4 regions of the Citricoccus sp. GCM10030269 genome follow, and region 1 is predicted to be linked to each of the others. Evidence: riboswitches for the same ligand, from Rfam matches in the RefSeq annotation. Region 1 holds a riboswitch; each other region holds the start of a gene.

Region 1 (4,407 bases):
GTAGCGCGACCCGCCACGTCCGCACCGTTCCACTCCTACACTGGAGCGGTGACGTTGACCGCTGCTCCCGTGCCATCTGCCAAGACGGTTCGTTGGGAGATCGTGATCGTGCTGGCGCTGTCCTTGGGCAAGTCGGCGGTGTACGCGGTCGTCAACCTCCTGGACAAGATGAGCCAGGCACCACTGTCCGGACAGACCACCACCCTGAATCCCGCCCTCGATGACCGGCAGTACTTCGACCTGACGTATCAGGTGCTGGACATTGGTTTCGCTCTGGTCCCCGTGCTGCTCGTGATGCACTTGGTATGGATTCGCGGCCGCAATCCCTTCCGCACCTTCGGACTGGATTTTCGCCGGCCGGGCCGGGATCTCGCGTGGGGGATCGGACTGTTCGTGGCGATGGGCCTGGGCACGCTCGCCGTCTACGCCGCCGGCCGTGCCGCCGGAGTCACGACGGCCATCGTCGGCAGCGATCTGAACGAGTACTGGTGGACCACCCCGGTGCTGCTGTTCTCCGCGCTGCGGCACGGTCTGCTGGAAGAGATCATCGTGGTGGCCTGGCTGTTCGACCGGCTCGGGTACCTGCAGCAGCTGCGGGCGGGATTCGGTGAGCTGCGCACGTGGGCCAGCGGCGCCGTCGTGCCTGGTCATCCGGTAACCGTGCTGGTGGGGTGTGCGATCCTGCGGGGCACCTACCACCTCTACCAGGGGGCGGGGCCAGGGATCGGCAATCTGATCATGGGGCTGATCTTCGGCGCGGTGTATCTGCGGTACCGACGCGTGATGCCACTGGTCGTGGCGCATTTCCTCTTGGACGCGACCGGCTTCGTGGCCTACCCCCTGTTGGCCGAGCTGGGCCTGTTCGGCACTTAACTACCCCAACGTCAGATGGTGACGTTGCCCTTCGGGGTGTCGAAGGTGACGGAGAGGATGCCCGGGGTGCCGGAGGGTGCCTCGTACTCCACGTTGAGGTCCTGGACCCGCTCCTGAGGATCGTCCAGCCCCAGCCAGTCGCGGACGCGCTCGCGAGATCCGGCGATGGTGATGCAGGACAATTCCGCCTGCGGCTCGGCGGCCAGCGAGGGATGCAGGTCCTCCGTGCCGTCGTCCCAGCGGAGCAGATAGGGCACCTGGGGGTCCGCGATGAGACCCTTGATGCCGATCTGGCGCCAGGTCAGTTCGCGGCCATCCGGGAACTTGCGGTTACCGGGCACAGACTGACGGCCCAGGCGCTCTTCGAACGGTCCGAGGTCGTCGACGGTGACGCACCAGCCCATCCAGCCGCCGCCCATTTCAGAGCGAGCACGGACAGCCTGGCCGAACGGGGCCTTCTCCGAGGAGGGGTGGTCCAGAACTTCAACCACCTCGAGGTACTGCCGGTTGCGCAGCGGGAAAATCGCGTTGCGCGTCCCGAAACGGGGGTGAACTCCGCCCTTGACCCGTTCGATGCCCAGGGCATCGGCCAGGCGGGCCACCGTGGCGGTGAGCCCTTCATCGGGTCCAACGGCGTACGAGACGTGATCCAGGCGCATCATGTGCATATCGTCGCACTTTCTCGCGGGGTGAATTGGTTAGGTTAACCTCACTCGACATGACGGGCGGAATGACAGCCGGATGACCGGCGATGACGGCGGGGATGAAACGGTGCGGAGGATCTGGCAAACTGGGCCCAGGTCATGAGCGCCAGCATTGAGCCCCGGCTTGCTGGCCGGCAACCCTCCAGCTCGCGGTGGGGTGCCCCGGGTGAAGACCAGGCAGGTGCCAACCGGCACCGGCAAGCGCGGGCCACCATGCCGGCATGGACTGCACCACGTCAGTCGGCACCAGTGGGTGGCCCTGGATAGACAGGAGCCGTCAGATGACTGAGACCCCGAACACGCCAGACAACACCCCCGACGCCGACCCCCAGAGCGAGTGGGGCTTCGAGACCCGTCAACTCCACGCGGGGATCCCGGAGGAGAATGCCTTCGGGGCCACCGTGCTGCCGATCATTCAGTCGAACTCCTTCGACTTCCCAAGCGCCGACGTCGCCGCGGATCGCTTCGCGCTGAAGGACCTCGGTCCCATCTACTCGCGCATCGGCAACCCGACCCAGGAAGCCGTCGAGGGCAAGATCGCCGCACTCGAGGGTGGCGTTGGTGCCCTGCTGCTCGCCTCGGGGCAGGCCGCCACCACCTTCTCGGTGCTCAACCTGGCCGGTGCCGGAGACCACATCGTGGTCTCGGCCTCCCTCTACGGCGGCACTCAGAACCTGTTCAAGCACACGTTGGCCAAGATCGGCATCACCACCACCTTCGTTCAGGATCCGGACGATCAAGACGAGTGGAAAAATGCCATCCAGGACAACACCAAGGCTCTCTTCGGGGAGACCCTGGGCAACCCCCGCGGTGACGTGATGGACGTCCGCGCCATCGCCGACCTGGCCCACGACGCCGGTCTGCCGCTGATCGTGGACAACACCCTGGCCACGCCGTACCTGCTGCGCCCGATCGAGCACGGAGCGGACATCGTGGTGCACTCGGCCACCAAGTACCTCGGCGGCCACGCGGCGGCCATGGGCGGGGCGATCGTGGACGCGGGCACCTTCGACTTCGCCTCACAGCCGGAGCGCTACCCCGGATTCAACACCCCGGATGAGAGCTACAACGGAATCGTGTTCGCCCGTGACCTCGGCGTCAACGGCATCCTCGGCGCCAATCTGGCGTTCGTGCTCAAGGCCCGGGTGCAGCTGCTGCGTGACTACGGCAGTGCCATCAGTCCCTTCAACGCCTTCCTCATCAACCTGGGTCTGGAGACACTGTCTCTGCGGATGGAGCGCCAGGTCTCCAACGCGCGGCGCGTGGCGGAGTACCTCGACGGGCACGCCCTGGTCGAGACCGTGATCTATCCGGGCCTGGAGTCCAGCCCCTGGCACGACCTCGCGAAGCGATACCTCCCGGACGGTCCCGCCGGTTTCGTCTCGTTCGAGATCGCCGGCGGACGTGAGGCCGGGGCGCGGTTCGTGGATGCGCTGCGTCTGCACCACCACGTGGCCAACATCGGAGATGTGCGTTCACTGGTCATTCATCCCGCCTCGACCACGCACTCGCAGCTCTCCGAGGACGAACAGCGTGCCGCCGGCGTCACCCCCGGACTGATCCGGTTGTCCGTGGGCATCGAGAGCATCGATGACATCCTCGCCGATCTGGACAACGGCTTCGCCGCTGCAGACGTGAGCGCCTAGGGCCGGAGCCATCCGCATGACTACCATCACCCCTCAGCGATCCGGCACAGGTTTGGCCGACGGCGGCCTGCACTCCTTGCGGACCGGTGCCTTCGACTTCGAGTCCGGGGGTCACCTGCCCGCCGTGGACATCGCCTACGAGACGTGGGGCACGCTCAACGCTCAGAAGTCGAACGCCGTACTGCTGCTGCATGCCCTCACGGGTTCGACCCATGTGGCCTCGTCCTCCGAGATTCCGGAGGACGGCTGGTGGGAAGGCATGGTCGGTCCGGGCCGCCCGATCGACACGGACACCTGGTTCGTGGTGGCGCCGAACATCCTCGGTGGCTGCTACGGGACGACCGGGCCGTCGTCGTTGGATCCGGACGGGACCCCCTGGGGGTCGCGGTTCCCGTTCACGACCATCCGGGACTCCGTGCGCGCCGAGGTCCGGCTCGCGGACGCCCTGGGCATCGAGCGGTGGCAGGCCGTCATCGGTGGCTCCATGGGCGGCGCTCGAGCCCTGGAGTGGGCTGCCACCTACCCCGAACGGGTCGCGGGGATGGGCGTCATCGCCTGCGGCGCCCACTCCACCGCCGAGCAGATCGCCTTCGCGCAAGCGCAGATCCAAGCCATCACCCTGGATCCGAACTTCCGCGGCGGGGACTACTACGGAGGCCCGACGCCGGACGGCGGCCTGGGCATCGCCCGCAAGATCGCCCACATCACCTACCGGTCCGAACCGGACATCGGGGAGCGGTTCGGCCGTAAACCGCAACTGGACGAAGACCCTTTCGGGGATCCGGTCTGTCGCCATGGCCGCTACCAGATTGAGTCGTATCTGGACTATCAGGCGGCCAAACTGGCCAAGCGGTTCGACGCCAACAGCTATCGGGTGCTGACCGAGGCCCTGATGAGTCACGACGTCTCTCGCGGCCGCGGTGCGGAGTCATCCGTGCTGGCGGAGATCGAGGCGGCGCCGTTCATCGCCGCCGTCGAGTCCGACCGGCTGTATTTTCCGGTGCAGTCGGAGAACCTCGCCCGTCAATTGCCGGGCGAGGTGACGGTGCACATGATCGACTCGGCCGTAGGCCATGACGGCTTTCTGACCGACATGGAGCAGCTCGGTGAAGCGCTGCGGCGAGATCTCGGGCTGTAGAGCTCGAACTGCAGGACTCGAGCTAGTCCTCCGGGCCGACCCGCCG
Region 2 (4,407 bases), on a different contig from region 1:
GGAGTGATGTGGTACGCGAGATTGAAGCCGTCCACATCGGTCTCGTCCTGGATGCGCACCAGTTCCCGGGCCACCGTCTCACCGGACCCGATGATGACCGGGCCGAAGCCCCCGACGCCGACCCATTCCGCAAGCCGGCGGACGGTCCACTCCTCGCCATCGTCACCGGAGGCCTTCTTGAAGGTCTCCACCGCGGACTGAATGGCGTTGGACTGCACATCGCCGATCGGCTCATCGAGGTCGAATTCGGCCAGATTGAGTCCCATCCAGCCGCTCATCAGGACCAGGCCGCCCTCGACGTCGACGTACTTCAGCAGTTCCTGGTATTTCGCCTGAGCCTCCTCGTCGGTGGCCCCGGTGACGATCGTCTGCATGGACATGATGCGGATGTCGTACGGATCTCGACCCGCTTCCACGGCCGACTGACGAATCTTGGCCGCCGTTCCAGAGATCTGGTCGTCTGTGGGGGAGTTGATGAACACCGCCTCGGCATGCTTGCCGGCGAAGGCCCGGCCCCGAGTGGAGGCCCCGGCCTGATAAATGACCGGAGTGCGCTGGGGACTCGGTTCCGTGAAGGCGATGCCCGGCGTCGTGAAGTACTGGCCCTCATGCTGGATGCGGTGCACCTTGTCCGGGTCCACGAACACGCCGGACTCCGGGTCGTTGACCACCGCGTCATCCTCCCAAGAACCCTCCAGCAGCTTGTACACCACGTCGAGATACTCATCGGCATGGTCGTACCGCTGATCGTGCTCCATCTGATCCTGTTGGCCCATGTTGACGGCGGCCGACGGCAGATAGCCGGTGACGACGTTCCAGCCCACACGCCCTTCGGTCAGATGATCGAGCGTCGCCAGCCGGCGGGCGAACGGATAAGGATGTTCGTAGGCGGTGCCGGCGGTGACACCGAAGGTGAGGTTCTCGGTGACGGCGGCCATCGGCGGAATCACCAGGATGGGGTCATTGACGGGGACCTGGGTTCCGGCCTTGAGAGTGGCCTCGTCGGAAGCACCGAAAACGTCGTACGGACCGAGCACATCGGCGATGAAGAGCCCGTCGAACAGACCCTTCTCGAGCGTCTGGGCGAGATTCATCCAGTAGTGCAGGGTGTTGTAGTCACGGGCATGATCCTCGGGATGGCGCCACAGGCCCGGGGACTGGTGTGCCACGCAGTTCATGTCGAAGGCGTTGAACAGGATCTCGCGCCGGCCGGCGGCCGTGGTGGGCACGCCCTCGGGCAGCGCCTCCGGCGAGGGCCCGGGCGAGTTGTTCGGTTCGGTTGACGGTTCAGACATCGTGGTCCTTCTCTTCGTGATGGTCGTTTGGTCTCTTGGCTGTTCAGTCATGTGTTGGTCGTTTGTTGGGTCGCGGCCCGGCTCAGACTCGCCCGGTCGCCAGATACGGGACCGGCTGGGTGCCGTTGACCTCCCAGTCGCCGACCATGCGGGCCATGAAGGCCGCCGGGTCATGACTGGCGATGGTCCGGGCATTCCGCCAGTGCCGGTCCAGTTGCAGCTCGGTACTGGTGGCGGAGGCTCCCAGCGTGTCGAAGATCCGGGTACAGGTGTCCAGCACGAGCTTGGGCACCATCACGTGCGCCCGGTGGGCCGCCAGTGCCGCCCGCTGCATCGCGTCCGAGCCGTGTGGATCCTCCTGGCCGTCGTCGCCCGCCAGTGCCGCGTCCAGTTCCCGGCCGGCGGCGCGCACCAGCTCCTCAGCCGTGGCCTGTTGGGCTGAGAGCTCGCCGATGATGCCCAGGAGCTGGTCGTCGTCGCGCGGCGTCAGCCCCCCGCCGGTATTGGCGGAGCGGCGCCGGTTGCGCGTCTGCTCCACCCCATCGCGCAGAGCCGCACGGCCGATCCCGGCGAGCAGGGCCATCAGGGTGTTCTCGTGGTGCAGGGGAACCGGGCCCCCGGGCGGCGGCATGGCCAGCAGCTCCTCCACACCGGCCCCGGAGAACTCCATGGTCCCGGTGCCGGTGAGCCGCTGGCCGAAGCCGTCCCAGTCGTCCTTGACGGTGGCGCGGGGCTGACGGACCCTGACGACGGCGAGCGCGGTTCCGTCCCGCTTCTGCTCGCCGGTCGGCAGGACCCGACGCCGGATCCCGGCCTGGACGCTGGCGTCGAGTCGGACGGTGGCCAGGGTCCACGTGGCGAAGATGGAGCCGGTGGTGTAGTACTTGGTGCCCCGAATGATCAGACTCCCGGCGGCATCCTGACTCACGGTCGTGCCCACCTCGCCCAGGCCGCTCCCCCGGTGCTCGGACAGGGCGCTGCCGGCGAACTCGCCGTTCACCACGCGCTGCAGCCACCGCTCTCGCCGGCCCTCATCCGATTGAGCCAGCACGTGCTCCACGAAGCTGAGGTGACTGCGGACCAAGTGGGCGGTGTTGGCGTCCACCGCGGCCAGGTCCATCAGCAGCCGATAGGCGTCTTGCTGGCCGGCGCCCAGGCCTCCGGCGTCCTGGGGCACGGAGAGCGCTCCCAGCCCCTGGTCCCGCAAGAGATCCAGAGCCGCGAACGGCAGGTGCCGCCCGGCTTCCCGGGCAGCCTCACCTCGAGCGACCTCCTCGAAGACGGGCAGGAAGCGGGCAGTGAGGGCGGGATAGGGGGCGGTCGCAGACCCAAGATGCATCGAAACAACTCCATCGGTCCTGGCGGTAGCACCCGGACCCCTGATGGGCGGGTTGCTGCGGCGTCGCTGAGCCAGATCTCTCGGCCGCTCTGGATGGTTTATGTGACTCTATGAGACCAGTTCGGACCCTGTACAGGCCACTCGAGCGTCACAGTTCGACGCGTCGGTCCCCGCCGAGCACGCGTGAGACCTCGGGGGTACGCCCAGGGGTCCGCATGTGACGAAAGGTGACATTTCATTACTCCCTCCCCTCGCCTCCTGGTTCACTTGACCCACCAACCATCCAGAGCGGCCGAGAGATCTGGCTCGAAGACGCCGCAGCAACCCACCGGTTTATCGCCGGGTCACGGTGCTCATGCCAGAACCGATGGAGAGTGATGCTGTTGACTGCCCTGGCCGAGTCGAGTCATGCGAAGGCGCGGACTGCGTCCGCGGGCACCGGCCAGAGCCTTTCGCTCGCGTTCCATTCCGTGGGCCGGTCTTTCCCGACCGCCGAGGGCGAGCGGGCGGTTCTGCGGGATATCGACCTGACGGTGTCACCGGGCGAGGTCCTGGCCATCATCGGGGCGTCAGGGTGTGGCAAATCCACTTTGCTGCGGGTCGCCGGCGGCTTGGATCAGGGCCACTCCGGGGACCTCATCATCGGCGACTCCCCCGTGCGTCCCTACGATGCGCGCACCGCTGTGGGTTTCCAGGAACCACGCCTGATGCCCTGGCGCACCCTCCATCAGAACGTGGCGCTCGGGCTTCCGCACGGCACCGGACGATCAGAGGGCCGTGAGCGGGTGGACCAGTTGCTCGATCTGGTCGGTTTGGCCGCCCACGCCGACCACCGCCCACGCGCCATCTCTGGTGGCATGGCTCAGCGCACGTCACTGGCCCGCGCCCTGGCTCGCCGGCCAGGGGTGCTGCTCTTGGACGAGCCCTTCGGGGCGTTGGACGCCTTGACCCGGCTGAAGATGCAGGACTTGCTCCTGGACATCCACGCCAAGACCGCCACCACCGTCCTGTTGGTCACCCACGATGTGGACGAGGCACTCCAGCTGGCCGACCGAATCCTGCTCCTGGGACGGGATCCGGACCCGACAGCCCTCCCAGGGGCCACGGCCCGCACCCTCCTGACCGTCCCTGGCCATCGGCCGCGCGACCGAGGTTCGGCAGAGCTCGCCGAGTTGCGGTCCGAGTTGCTGGCCGGCCTCGGCGTCGACGCTCACCGGCACTGAGGCCATACCGGTACAGACGTCATACCGGCACTGCACCTCTTCGCACCTCACTGCACTCCTGCACCTCCTGCACCTCCTGCACCTCACTGAAAGGCATCCCCATGCGTTCACGTCTGACTCTCACCGCTGCCGCCCTGGCCGCGACCGCCCTCGCCCTCACGGGTTGCGTGCCCGGCGAAGACTCCGCTGAGGGGGCCAACGCCGAGGGCAACGGCGGCTCCACCGATGAGCTGAACATCGACTTCGCCACCTACAACCCTCTGTCGCTGGTCATCAAGGACCAGGGCTGGCTCGAGGAGGAACTCGCCGACGAGGGCATCACCGTCAATTGGCTCCAGTCCGCCGGCTCGAACAAGGCCAACGAGGCCCTGCGTGCGGAAGCCGTCGATGTGGGTTCAACCGCCGGTTCTGCCGCGCTGCTGGCACGAGCCAACGGCACGCCCATCAAGACGATCGGCCTCTACTCCCAGCCCGAGTGGTCCGCCCTGGTGACGGGACCGGACTCCGACATCACCGAGGTCAGCGACCTGGTGGGCAAGTCCGTGGCCGC
Region 3 (4,407 bases), on a different contig from region 1:
AGGCCGGGGGAGCGGGAGGCGAGTCTGGTGGCGAACTGACCGAGGTCACCGTCGGCCTGGTACCGCTGGCGGCGTCCATCGCTGTGGAGTACGGCATCGAGGAGGGCATCTTCGAGAAGCACGGACTCGATGTCGAGATCGCGCTCGCCAACGCGGGGGCTGCCATGCTGCCCGCGGTGTCCAACGGCCAGATGGACGTCGGGGTCGGCAATCCACTGTCCGTTCTCACGGCGGCGGATCAGGGCCTGGATATGCGGATCGTCGCGGGATACTGCAACTCGGCGGACGACGGCGAGGACACCTCCGGAGTGGTGACCCGCAAGGACAGCGGGATCGAGGACTACGGTGACCTGGCCGGAAAGACGACCTCCATCAACGCACTGCGCACTCTCGGAGATCTCACGCTCATGGATCTGGCTGAACAGGGCGGTGCTGACCCGGCGGCGGTCAAGTTCGCCGAAATGCCGTTCCAGGACATGCCGGCTCAGCTCGACCAGGGGAACACGGACGCCATCTGGATCCCGGAACCGTTCCTGACCACGGCCCTGGACAATCCGGACAATGAGCTCCTCGGCTACTCGTTCCGCGACTCCATTGAGGGCATGCCCACCATGGTCACTTTCACCTCCGGCACCTTCGCCGAGGAGAACCCCGAAACCGTGGAGAAGTTCCAGGCGGCCATCACGGAGGCGCTCGCCGCCACGGAAGAGAACACCGATGACGCCAAGAAGCTGCTTCCGGAGTTCCTGAGCCTGCCCGAAGAGGTCGCCACGAGCCTCAAGCTGGACGACCTCGGCGGCGAGATCCGCGAGGAACAGCTCCAGGCGATGGGTGAACTCGCCGTGAAGTACGACTTCATCGACCGGGAGCCCGATTTGGAGGCCATGATCGTCGACTAGTCTTCGGGTCCGTCGACGGCGGATATGGAAGAATCAGGGTCTGTTCGAGACGCCACCTGGGGCAGCAGGTGCGTGCGGGGTCGCAGAGACCGCCAGCCGCCGCGTCCGGACAGCAGTGAGTGCTAATACAGCCGGCGCCGTCTCCTCGGGAAGGCGTGCGGCGAACCACCACCCCAAGGACCCCACGTGACCCAGACTGACCCTGCCCCCGCCCGCTTCGCCCCCACCGGCACCGGCCTATACGCCGTCTTCACGGCGATCATGGCCGTGGTGCTCATCCTGTCCAATCTCGGTGCCACCAAGGGCGTGACCTTCGGCCCGATCGTGACCGACGGCGGATTCTTCCTCTTCCCGCTCGCGTACATCGTCGGTGACGTGGTGTCCGAAGTCTACGGATTCCGCGCGTCCCGGCGGGCGATCGTGACCACCTTCGCCCTCTCCGTCTTCGCCGCGTTGTGCTACTGGATCGTCATCGCGCTGCCCGGCGCCGAGTGGTACGCGGGGCAGGACGCGCTGGTCCGCACCCTGGCGCCGGTGCCGCTGATCGTCCTCGGGTCCCTGCTCGGCTTCCTCATCGGCCAGCTGGCGAACTCCTGGCTCATGGTCCGGCTCAAGCGCCGCTCCGGGGAGCGCCTGCTCTTCGGCCGGCTCGCGGTCTCCACTCTGCTCGGCGAGTTCCTCGACACCCTGGTGTTCTGTTCCATCGCCGCCGGCGTCATCGGCATCACGGACGTCCCCACCTTCCTCAACTACGTGGTGGTCGGCTTCGTGTTCAAGTCCGTGGTCGAAATCGTGCTGTCTCCGGTGACCATGTGGGTCATCGGCCGGGTCAAGAAGGCCGAACCCGCGTACGCCGGCTGACCTGCGCGTGGCCGAGTCTCGGATTCGGCAACAGCGTCGTCATGGCGGGTCACATTCTGGCGCCGGGCGACGCCATCCGCGCTCGAGGTCCATTCGAGCGCGCGAAACGGCGAAAGATGACGACCGTGCTGGACGGTGCCCAGAGCCGTCCCTAACGTTCTGTGAAGAATCACGAGCTCCGGTGTGAAGCCCTGGCTGACCGGACGGCAACCCTCTCGCTGTAGTGGGGTGCTCCAGGTGATGATTCGGCCCCCGGCGACCGCCGAGGGGCAAGTACGGCACCACCGAGGACGCGTGTACTGGGCCGGTCGGCTCTGAACAGCTGTGCACACCGTCGTTCTCCGGCGCAGTCTTGCGGTGGGCCATGACGGAAAGGCCTCGCCATGACCGCCCTCGCCACCGGATTCCTGACCGCCGACCGGTTCGCCAACCTCCGCGAAGGGCTCGCCCCGATCTTCGCCTCCATCGCCGACAGCGCCGCCACGCGAGAGGCTGAGCGGAGCATTGATCGCGACGTCGTCCGGCGCCTCGCCGAGGCCGGTTTCACTTCGCTGCGGGTCCCGGTCGACTACGGCGGATCCGGACTCGACTTCGCCCAATCCGCCGAGCTGATCATCGAGCTGGCAGCCTCCGATTCGAACCTGACCCAGGCGCTGCGGGCCCACCTGGTCAACCAGGAGAACATTCTCGGGCATCCAGACCCGGCGTTCCGCGAGCGGTGGCTGCGCCGCATCGGCGGCGGGGCCGTCGTCGGGAATGCCATCACAGAGGTGAACAATGCCATCGGTGAGGGGACCACCCGCCTCGTCCAGGACGTCGAGGGAACCTGGCGACTCAACGGCCGGAAGCACTACTCCACCGGGACGCTGTACGCCGACTGGATCATCGTGGCCGCCGTGGATGCCCACGGCGAGGAGATCGCCGCCGTGGTGCCCGCGGACGCGCCGGGAGTCACGGCGCTGGACGACTGGGACGGTTTCGGTCAGCAGCTGACCGCGTCCGGGACCACGATCTTCGAGAACACCCCCGTGGCCGCCGAGGAGGTCTACGTCGGCGGCCTCGACGACGGAACGCGAGTGGCCACGGGGCAGGCCACCTGGCAATTCATTCACTTGGCGACGCTAGCCGGCATCGCGCAGGCCGCCGTGCGAGATGTGAGTGAGTACGTCCAGGGGCGACGGCGTTCCTTCAGTCATGGGGCGGCCGAACTGCCCCGGGATGACGCCCAAGTCCTGCAGATCGTCGGGGAGATCTCCTCCGCCGCGTTCGCCGCTCGGGCCGCCGTCGACTCCGTCGTCACCGCCCTGGGCGGTCTGTTGGAACGCGAGGCGGCCGGCGAACAGCTGCCGGAGGACGACGTCAACGCGGTGTACGTCCGCGTCTACCAGGCCCAACAGGTGGTGGCGGAGAACGTGCTGGCCGCGACCACCCGGCTATTCGAGGTCGGCGGCGCCTCCGCGGTGAGCCGCTCCCGAGCGCTGGACCGTCATTGGCGCAATGCCCGCGTTCTGGCCAGCCACAATCCCTTGATCTACCGAGCCCGGATTATCGGCGATTGGGAGGTCAACGGGATTCCGCCCGCCCGGTCCTACCGCATCGGCTCCGCCCCCTCTGGCGCAAAGTGACCGTGCCCCCACCAGAGTGACGTGGTCTTGTCACTCTGCGCCTCGAACCACCCGAACCACCCGGACCACCCGAACCACCTGGACCACCCGGACCAACCGAGCATCCCTTCACCCGAGACCTACCCACTCCTCAGGAGAATCCCATGAGCACCCAGCACGCCCGCCGGACCCCGCTGCACTTCAATGCCTTCGTCATGAACACCACCAGCCACATCCACCACGGCCAATGGCGCCGACCGGACGCTGGACAGACGGAGTTCACTGACCTCAACACCTGGGTCGACCTGGCCAGAACGCTGGAGGCGGCCAAGTTCGATGCGATGTTCTTCGCCGACGTGGTGGGCCTTTACGGCGATGCCGACGCCGACTACTCCGTGTATGTGAACGAGGGGCTGCAGATTCCCTCCAACGACCCCACCGTGCTGCTCGGGGCGCTGTCCGTGGTGACGGAGCACCTGGGTCTGGCCACCACCTCGAATGTGTTCCAGTCCCATCCGTTTCAGTTCGCCCGCCAGATCTCGACCTTGGACCACCTCTCTCACGGGCGAATCGCGTGGAACATTGTGACCGGGACGCAGGACAACGGCTCCCGGAACTTCGGCCTGCCCCGGCTGACCGACCACACGGAGCGCTATGCCTGGGCGGACGAGTACGTGGACGTGGCCTACAAGCTGTGGGAGGGATCCTGGGATGAGGGAGCGGTGCTCAAGGATCGCGCCGGCTCGCGTTATTCCGATCCCGCCCGGGTGCACAAGATCCGTCACGAGGGTCCGCGCTACTCCGTGGAAGGACCCCACCTGCCGCCGCCGTCCCCTCAGCGCACGCCGGTGTTGTTCCAGGCCGGGTCCTCGGCCTCCGGACGCGACTTCGCCGCCCGCAACGCGGAGGCGGTCTTCCTCACCGCCGCAGACCCGGGCATCGCCCGTCAGCAGATCGACGACACCCGACGCCGTGCTGTCGAGGCCGGTAGGGCCCCAGAGGACATCAAGTTCTTCCAAGGGCTGAGCTTCATCATCGGCGAC
Region 4 (4,407 bases), on a different contig from region 1:
GACCGAGACCGTGCGTCGGCCGTAGCGGTCCGACATCCAGCCCCAGAAGGGCGTGGTGAACAAGCCGATGGCCGAGGCGATCATGACCGCCGTGACCGCCGATTCCTGGTCGCCTCGAGTACTGACCAGGTAACTCAGCAGATAGACGGTGATCAGGTAGTACACGCCGTTCTGGGCCAACCGCAGTCCCGCCGTGACGAGCACCGGCCGCCAGTGGTGGCGCAGCACTTCGGCCACCGGCCATGAGGCGACGGTTCCGGAGGTGCGGTGTTCGCGGAATTCCTGAGAGTCCTCGACGCCCAGCCGAATCACCAGGCCGATGACGACCAGGACTGCTGAGGCCAGGAAGGGCAGACGCCAGCCGTACTCAGCGAACTGCTCGTCCGTGGTGGTCATCTGGACCAGGGCGAACGCGCCGGTGGCCAGGAGCATGCCGGCCGACGAACCGACCTGCGTGAACGATCCGAAGAATCCTCGCCGGTGGTCCGGGGCGTGTTCGACGGACAGGAGCGCGGCACCGCCCCATTCGGCTCCTGCGGAGATGCCCTGCAGGCAACGCAGCAACAGCAATCCGGCTACCGCCCACCAGCCGATCTGGTCGAAGGTGGGCAGCATGCCGATCAGCGTGGAGGCGACACCCATCAGCAGCAGCGAGCCGACCAGCAGGGCCTTGCGTCCCAGCCGGTCACCCAGGTGTCCGGCGATCACACCGCCGAGAGGCCGCATGATGACCCCGACCGCGAGAGTGGCGAAGGAGGCCAGAGTGGCCCCCAGCTCGGTGTAGCCGGGAAAGTACTGCACGTTAAACACGAGGGCCGCGGCCATGCCGTAGAGATAGAAGTCGTACCACTCCACGGTGGTTCCAGCGACCGCGGAGGCGAGGACCCGCTTCTTGCCGTCCAGCAGCCCGCGGCGGGCCCCGGGAGCCACTGTTTCCGGAGCGCCGCTCATCGGGCGTCCCCGATCGCATTCAGACCCTCGGGCAGAGTGCCGTTGATGAGATAGTCGCCGATGGCGCGGGCCCGGAAGGCGATGGGATTGTGTGTGGCCACCGTCTGGGCGTTGCGCCAGTGCCGGTCGAGTCCCTTCCGCGTGGAGGTGGCCGAGGCGCCCACGGTCAGGAACAGGTCCTGAGCGGCACCGATGCCCAACTCGGGAACGGTGATCATGGCGTGCTCGACGGCCAGCTCGGACCAATGCAACGCTGTGGGGATCTCCCCGGTGAATTCCGGCCGGTCGGCGCTGGCTGCTTCGGCGGCGGCGATGCCGTCATCGAGCGCTCGGGCGGCATGCAGGACTGTTGCCTCGGCGGTGTACGCCTTGGCGGCGATGCGTCCGGCCGCTTCCTGAATCAGCGGATCCTCGCGGAACGGCAGTCCGGAACCGGTGTTGAAAGTGCGCTTGCGGGACTGAATGGTGCTCACCGTGTCTCGCTGAGCGGCCTTGGCGATGCCGGCGATCACGCTGAGCAGGACGAGTTGGAAGAAGGCCGCCTCGTGGATGGCCTCCGGCGAACCCGCCACCCGGTCCAGAACGCCATCCTCACCGACCGGGACATTCTCGAACGTCGCCGTCCCCGTTCCGGTGAGCTTCTGGCCGAAGCCGTCCCAGTCGTCCTCCAGGCTCACGCCCTCAGCGTCGGTGGCGACGACGGCGAAACGCCGGCCGGTGACCGGCTCACCCTGGTCATCCACCAAGGCGGCGGAGACCCGGGTGTAGTCGGAGAAGATCGAGGCGGTCGCATAGTACTTCTGCCCGCTGAGCACCGCGCCGTCCGGTCCCTGACGGAGCACCGTGTTGAGTGTGCCCAGACTGTTGCCGCCCTTCTCGGTGGAGGCGTTGCCGACTGTCGCTCCGGCCAGCACTCGCGGGTACCAGGCCTCCTGGATCTGCCGCGGCTGGAACCGGAGCGACTCCAGGAAGCCGTAGTGCGAGCGGTAGATGTGGGCCACGTTCGCGTCGGCTTCGGCCAAGTCGACCAGCAGGTGCAGGAAGTCTTCGATACTGACTCCGGGGCCGCCGTGGGCGGCGGGCACGCGCAAGGTGCCGAATCCGGCGTCGTCCAGTTTCCGGATGACGTCGAAAGGCAGTTCGCGCTCGAGATCCCTCTGGAGCGAACCGGCGGCGATCTCCTCGAAGAGCGCCTGGAAGTGCTGTCGGAGTTCGGGGTACTGGGTCGGCAGAGCCGCGCCGAGGTTCCTGCCCTCGGTCACGGCGATGCCGGTGGTCGGTGTGGCGGTCATTCGGCGGTCCTTTCGGTCTACCGAAGGAATCCTCAGCCGAGCGCACGACTGCATCGCCAGGGGGCGAAGGTCGTCCACCTCTCAAGGGGCCGTGGACTATCCATCGGTCCTGGCAGTAGCACCCGTCTGCGGGACATCCCACGGGTTGCTGCGGCGTCAACGAGCCAGGTCTCTCAGCCGCTCTGGATGGTTACCCGGACAGACTAGTGCTCACGGAGGACGGCCGCCCGTGGCAAGTGTCACATCACTTCACACCTCCTCGCCAAGCCCGTTCTCGTCAAACCCGTTGTGGCGGCACTGGGGTGTGACCCTTGACACACCCTGAGTGTCACCTAAGACTGAGCTGACAGTCATCGTGAAGGGGAGTTCATCATGTCCACATTCACCCGCCGAGTGCGCCGGTTGGCGTGCACCGTGGCAGCGGCCTCATTGGTGGTGACGGGGTTCGCGGCCCCCGCCCACGCCAGCACGAGCCCAGGTTCGGGCGATGCAGCACAGGCCGGCGCCGAACAATGCTCCGCCTTGACGGGACTCGAGATCGACGCCGGCCAGATCGGCGTCCCCACGACCGGTGCCGTCGTCGAGAGCGCCGAAGCCGTCTCCGATGAGACGGACGGATCCTACTGCAAGGTCAATGGCCGCACGCTGCCGGTCGACCCGGAAGCCCCCGGCGTGAGGTTCCAGGTGAACCTGCCGGACGACTGGAACGGAAAATCGCTGCAGTTCGGGGGCGGGGCGTTCAACGGGACCCTGGTCAGCGGCACCGGGCGCCACAACCTGCAGCCGCTCGACCTCGAGACCCCACTGGCTCAGGGATACACGACGCTCGGATCGGACGGCGGGCATGAATCCGGAGGTGGTTTCGATGCTGAGTTCGCCCTCAACGAGGAGTCGTTGAAGGACTACGGGCTGTGGTCCATCAAGAAGGCCCACGATGTCTCCGAGGTACTCATGGAGGAGTACTACGGACAGGAATCGGACTACGCCTACTTCATCGGCGGCTCGCAGGGTGGGCACGAGGCACTCGACGCCGCGGCGCGGTACCCCGACGACTACGAGGGCGTGGTGGCCAACTACCCGGCGTACAACGTCATGATGCTGCACTTGTCCTCCCTCAACGTCGGCCGTGCGATGTACGCGGAAGGCGGGAAGGCCTGGCTCAGCCCGGAAGACACCAAGCTACTGACGGACACCGTCTATGAGGTGTGCGACACCGTTGAGCTCGACGGTGTCGTGGACGGCGTCATCTCCAACGTGGCCGGATGTAACGAGGTCATGACCGTCGATACGGTCGAGGACCTGCTGGGCTGCGAAGCCGGCGCCACCGACGAGGACCGATGCCTGACACCGGAACAGCTCCAGGCGATTGACACGGTCAATTCGCCCTATACACCCGGCATCGAGATCGCCGGCATGACCGAGTTCGGGCGCTGGCCGATCCTGGAGGGCGCCCTGTGGCAGCGGTCCACCTTCGGTTCCGCGCCCCAGCCGTCCAATCCGCTCTCCGGCACCGAGGGTCTTCTCTACAGCGTCGGGGCAGCCAACGTGAAATACCTCATCACCCAGGACCCCGACTATGACGCCATGGAGTTCGATCCCACCGAATGGGAGGACCGCATCCAGGAGCTGGCCGCCATCACGGACGTCTCGGATGTGAGCCTGGAACCCTTCTTCGACCGCGGTGGCAAGCTGCTCATGACGCACGGCACCGCCGATGACTTCATCAGCCCCCACAACTCGGACGCCTACTGGGAACAGCTGACGGAGACGTTCGGTGACGAGCTCGCGGATCACGCCCGGTACTACAAGGTGCCGGGGCTCGGCCACGGCTTCGGACCGTTCAACGCCACCTGGGACGGCCTCGGAGTCCTGAGCTCGTGGGTTGAGGAAGATCAGGCCCCGCAGACGCTGACCGCTGTCGACGCGAACGAGGGAACCGACCGGACTCGACCGATGTGCCAGTACCCGGCGTGGCCCGAGTACCAGGGGTCCGGGTCCGAGGACTCGGCGGCGAGCTTCGACTGCGTCGTGGACCGCACCGAGGACGGACCGACCTTCTCGGACAACCCTCCCGGATCTGCGTTCTACGCCCCGGTGCAATGGATGGCCGAGAACGGCATCTCTGTGGGGTATGCGGACGGGACCTTCCAGAAGAATCGCGATG

Evidence for each region. A riboswitch is a leader RNA that binds a small molecule or an ion and turns the genes downstream of it on or off. The one in region 1 is predicted to bind S-adenosylmethionine.
Region 2: it holds a riboswitch for S-adenosylmethionine, as region 1 does, so the genes downstream of both, ACFQQD_RS05275 (ABC transporter ATP-binding protein) here and ACFQQD_RS11640 (O-acetylhomoserine aminocarboxypropyltransferase/cysteine synthase family protein) in region 1, are expected to answer to the same signal.
Region 3: it holds a riboswitch for S-adenosylmethionine, as region 1 does, so the genes downstream of both, ACFQQD_RS06095 (acyl-CoA dehydrogenase family protein) here and ACFQQD_RS11640 (O-acetylhomoserine aminocarboxypropyltransferase/cysteine synthase family protein) in region 1, are expected to answer to the same signal.
Region 4: it holds a riboswitch for S-adenosylmethionine, as region 1 does, so the genes downstream of both, ACFQQD_RS05230 (acyl-CoA dehydrogenase family protein) here and ACFQQD_RS11640 (O-acetylhomoserine aminocarboxypropyltransferase/cysteine synthase family protein) in region 1, are expected to answer to the same signal.

What each region holds. Positions count from the first base shown of each region.
Region 1 covers NZ_JBHTCV010000005.1:963,877-968,283, reverse strand. The annotation lists gene ACFQQD_RS11650 (CPBP family intramembrane glutamic endopeptidase) at 49-873, shown strand; gene ACFQQD_RS11645 (VOC family protein) at 885-1,541, opposite strand; SAM riboswitch class IV at 1,673-1,787, shown strand; gene ACFQQD_RS11640 (O-acetylhomoserine aminocarboxypropyltransferase/cysteine synthase family protein) at 1,859-3,223, shown strand; gene ACFQQD_RS11635 (homoserine O-acetyltransferase) at 3,240-4,361, shown strand; gene ACFQQD_RS11630 (SGNH/GDSL hydrolase family protein) at 4,384-4,407, opposite strand, start outside.
Region 2 covers NZ_JBHTCV010000002.1:474,518-478,924, reverse strand. The annotation lists gene ACFQQD_RS05285 (LLM class flavin-dependent oxidoreductase) at 1-1,295, opposite strand, end outside; gene ACFQQD_RS05280 (acyl-CoA dehydrogenase family protein) at 1,378-2,634, opposite strand; SAM riboswitch class I at 2,642-2,734, opposite strand; SAM riboswitch class I at 2,911-3,008, shown strand; gene ACFQQD_RS05275 (ABC transporter ATP-binding protein) at 3,012-3,857, shown strand; gene ACFQQD_RS05270 (aliphatic sulfonate ABC transporter substrate-binding protein) at 3,959-4,407, shown strand, end outside.
Region 3 covers NZ_JBHTCV010000002.1:651,939-656,345, forward strand. The annotation lists gene ACFQQD_RS06085 (ABC transporter substrate-binding protein) at 1-899, shown strand, start outside; gene ACFQQD_RS06090 (queuosine precursor transporter) at 1,086-1,760, shown strand; SAM riboswitch class IV at 1,928-2,042, shown strand; gene ACFQQD_RS06095 (acyl-CoA dehydrogenase family protein) at 2,144-3,385, shown strand; gene ACFQQD_RS06100 (LLM class flavin-dependent oxidoreductase) at 3,529-4,407, shown strand, end outside.
Region 4 covers NZ_JBHTCV010000002.1:461,179-465,585, reverse strand. The annotation lists gene ACFQQD_RS05235 (MFS transporter) at 1-951, opposite strand, end outside; gene ACFQQD_RS05230 (acyl-CoA dehydrogenase family protein) at 948-2,243, opposite strand; SAM riboswitch class I at 2,341-2,436, opposite strand; gene ACFQQD_RS05225 (tannase/feruloyl esterase family alpha/beta hydrolase) at 2,616-4,407, shown strand, end outside.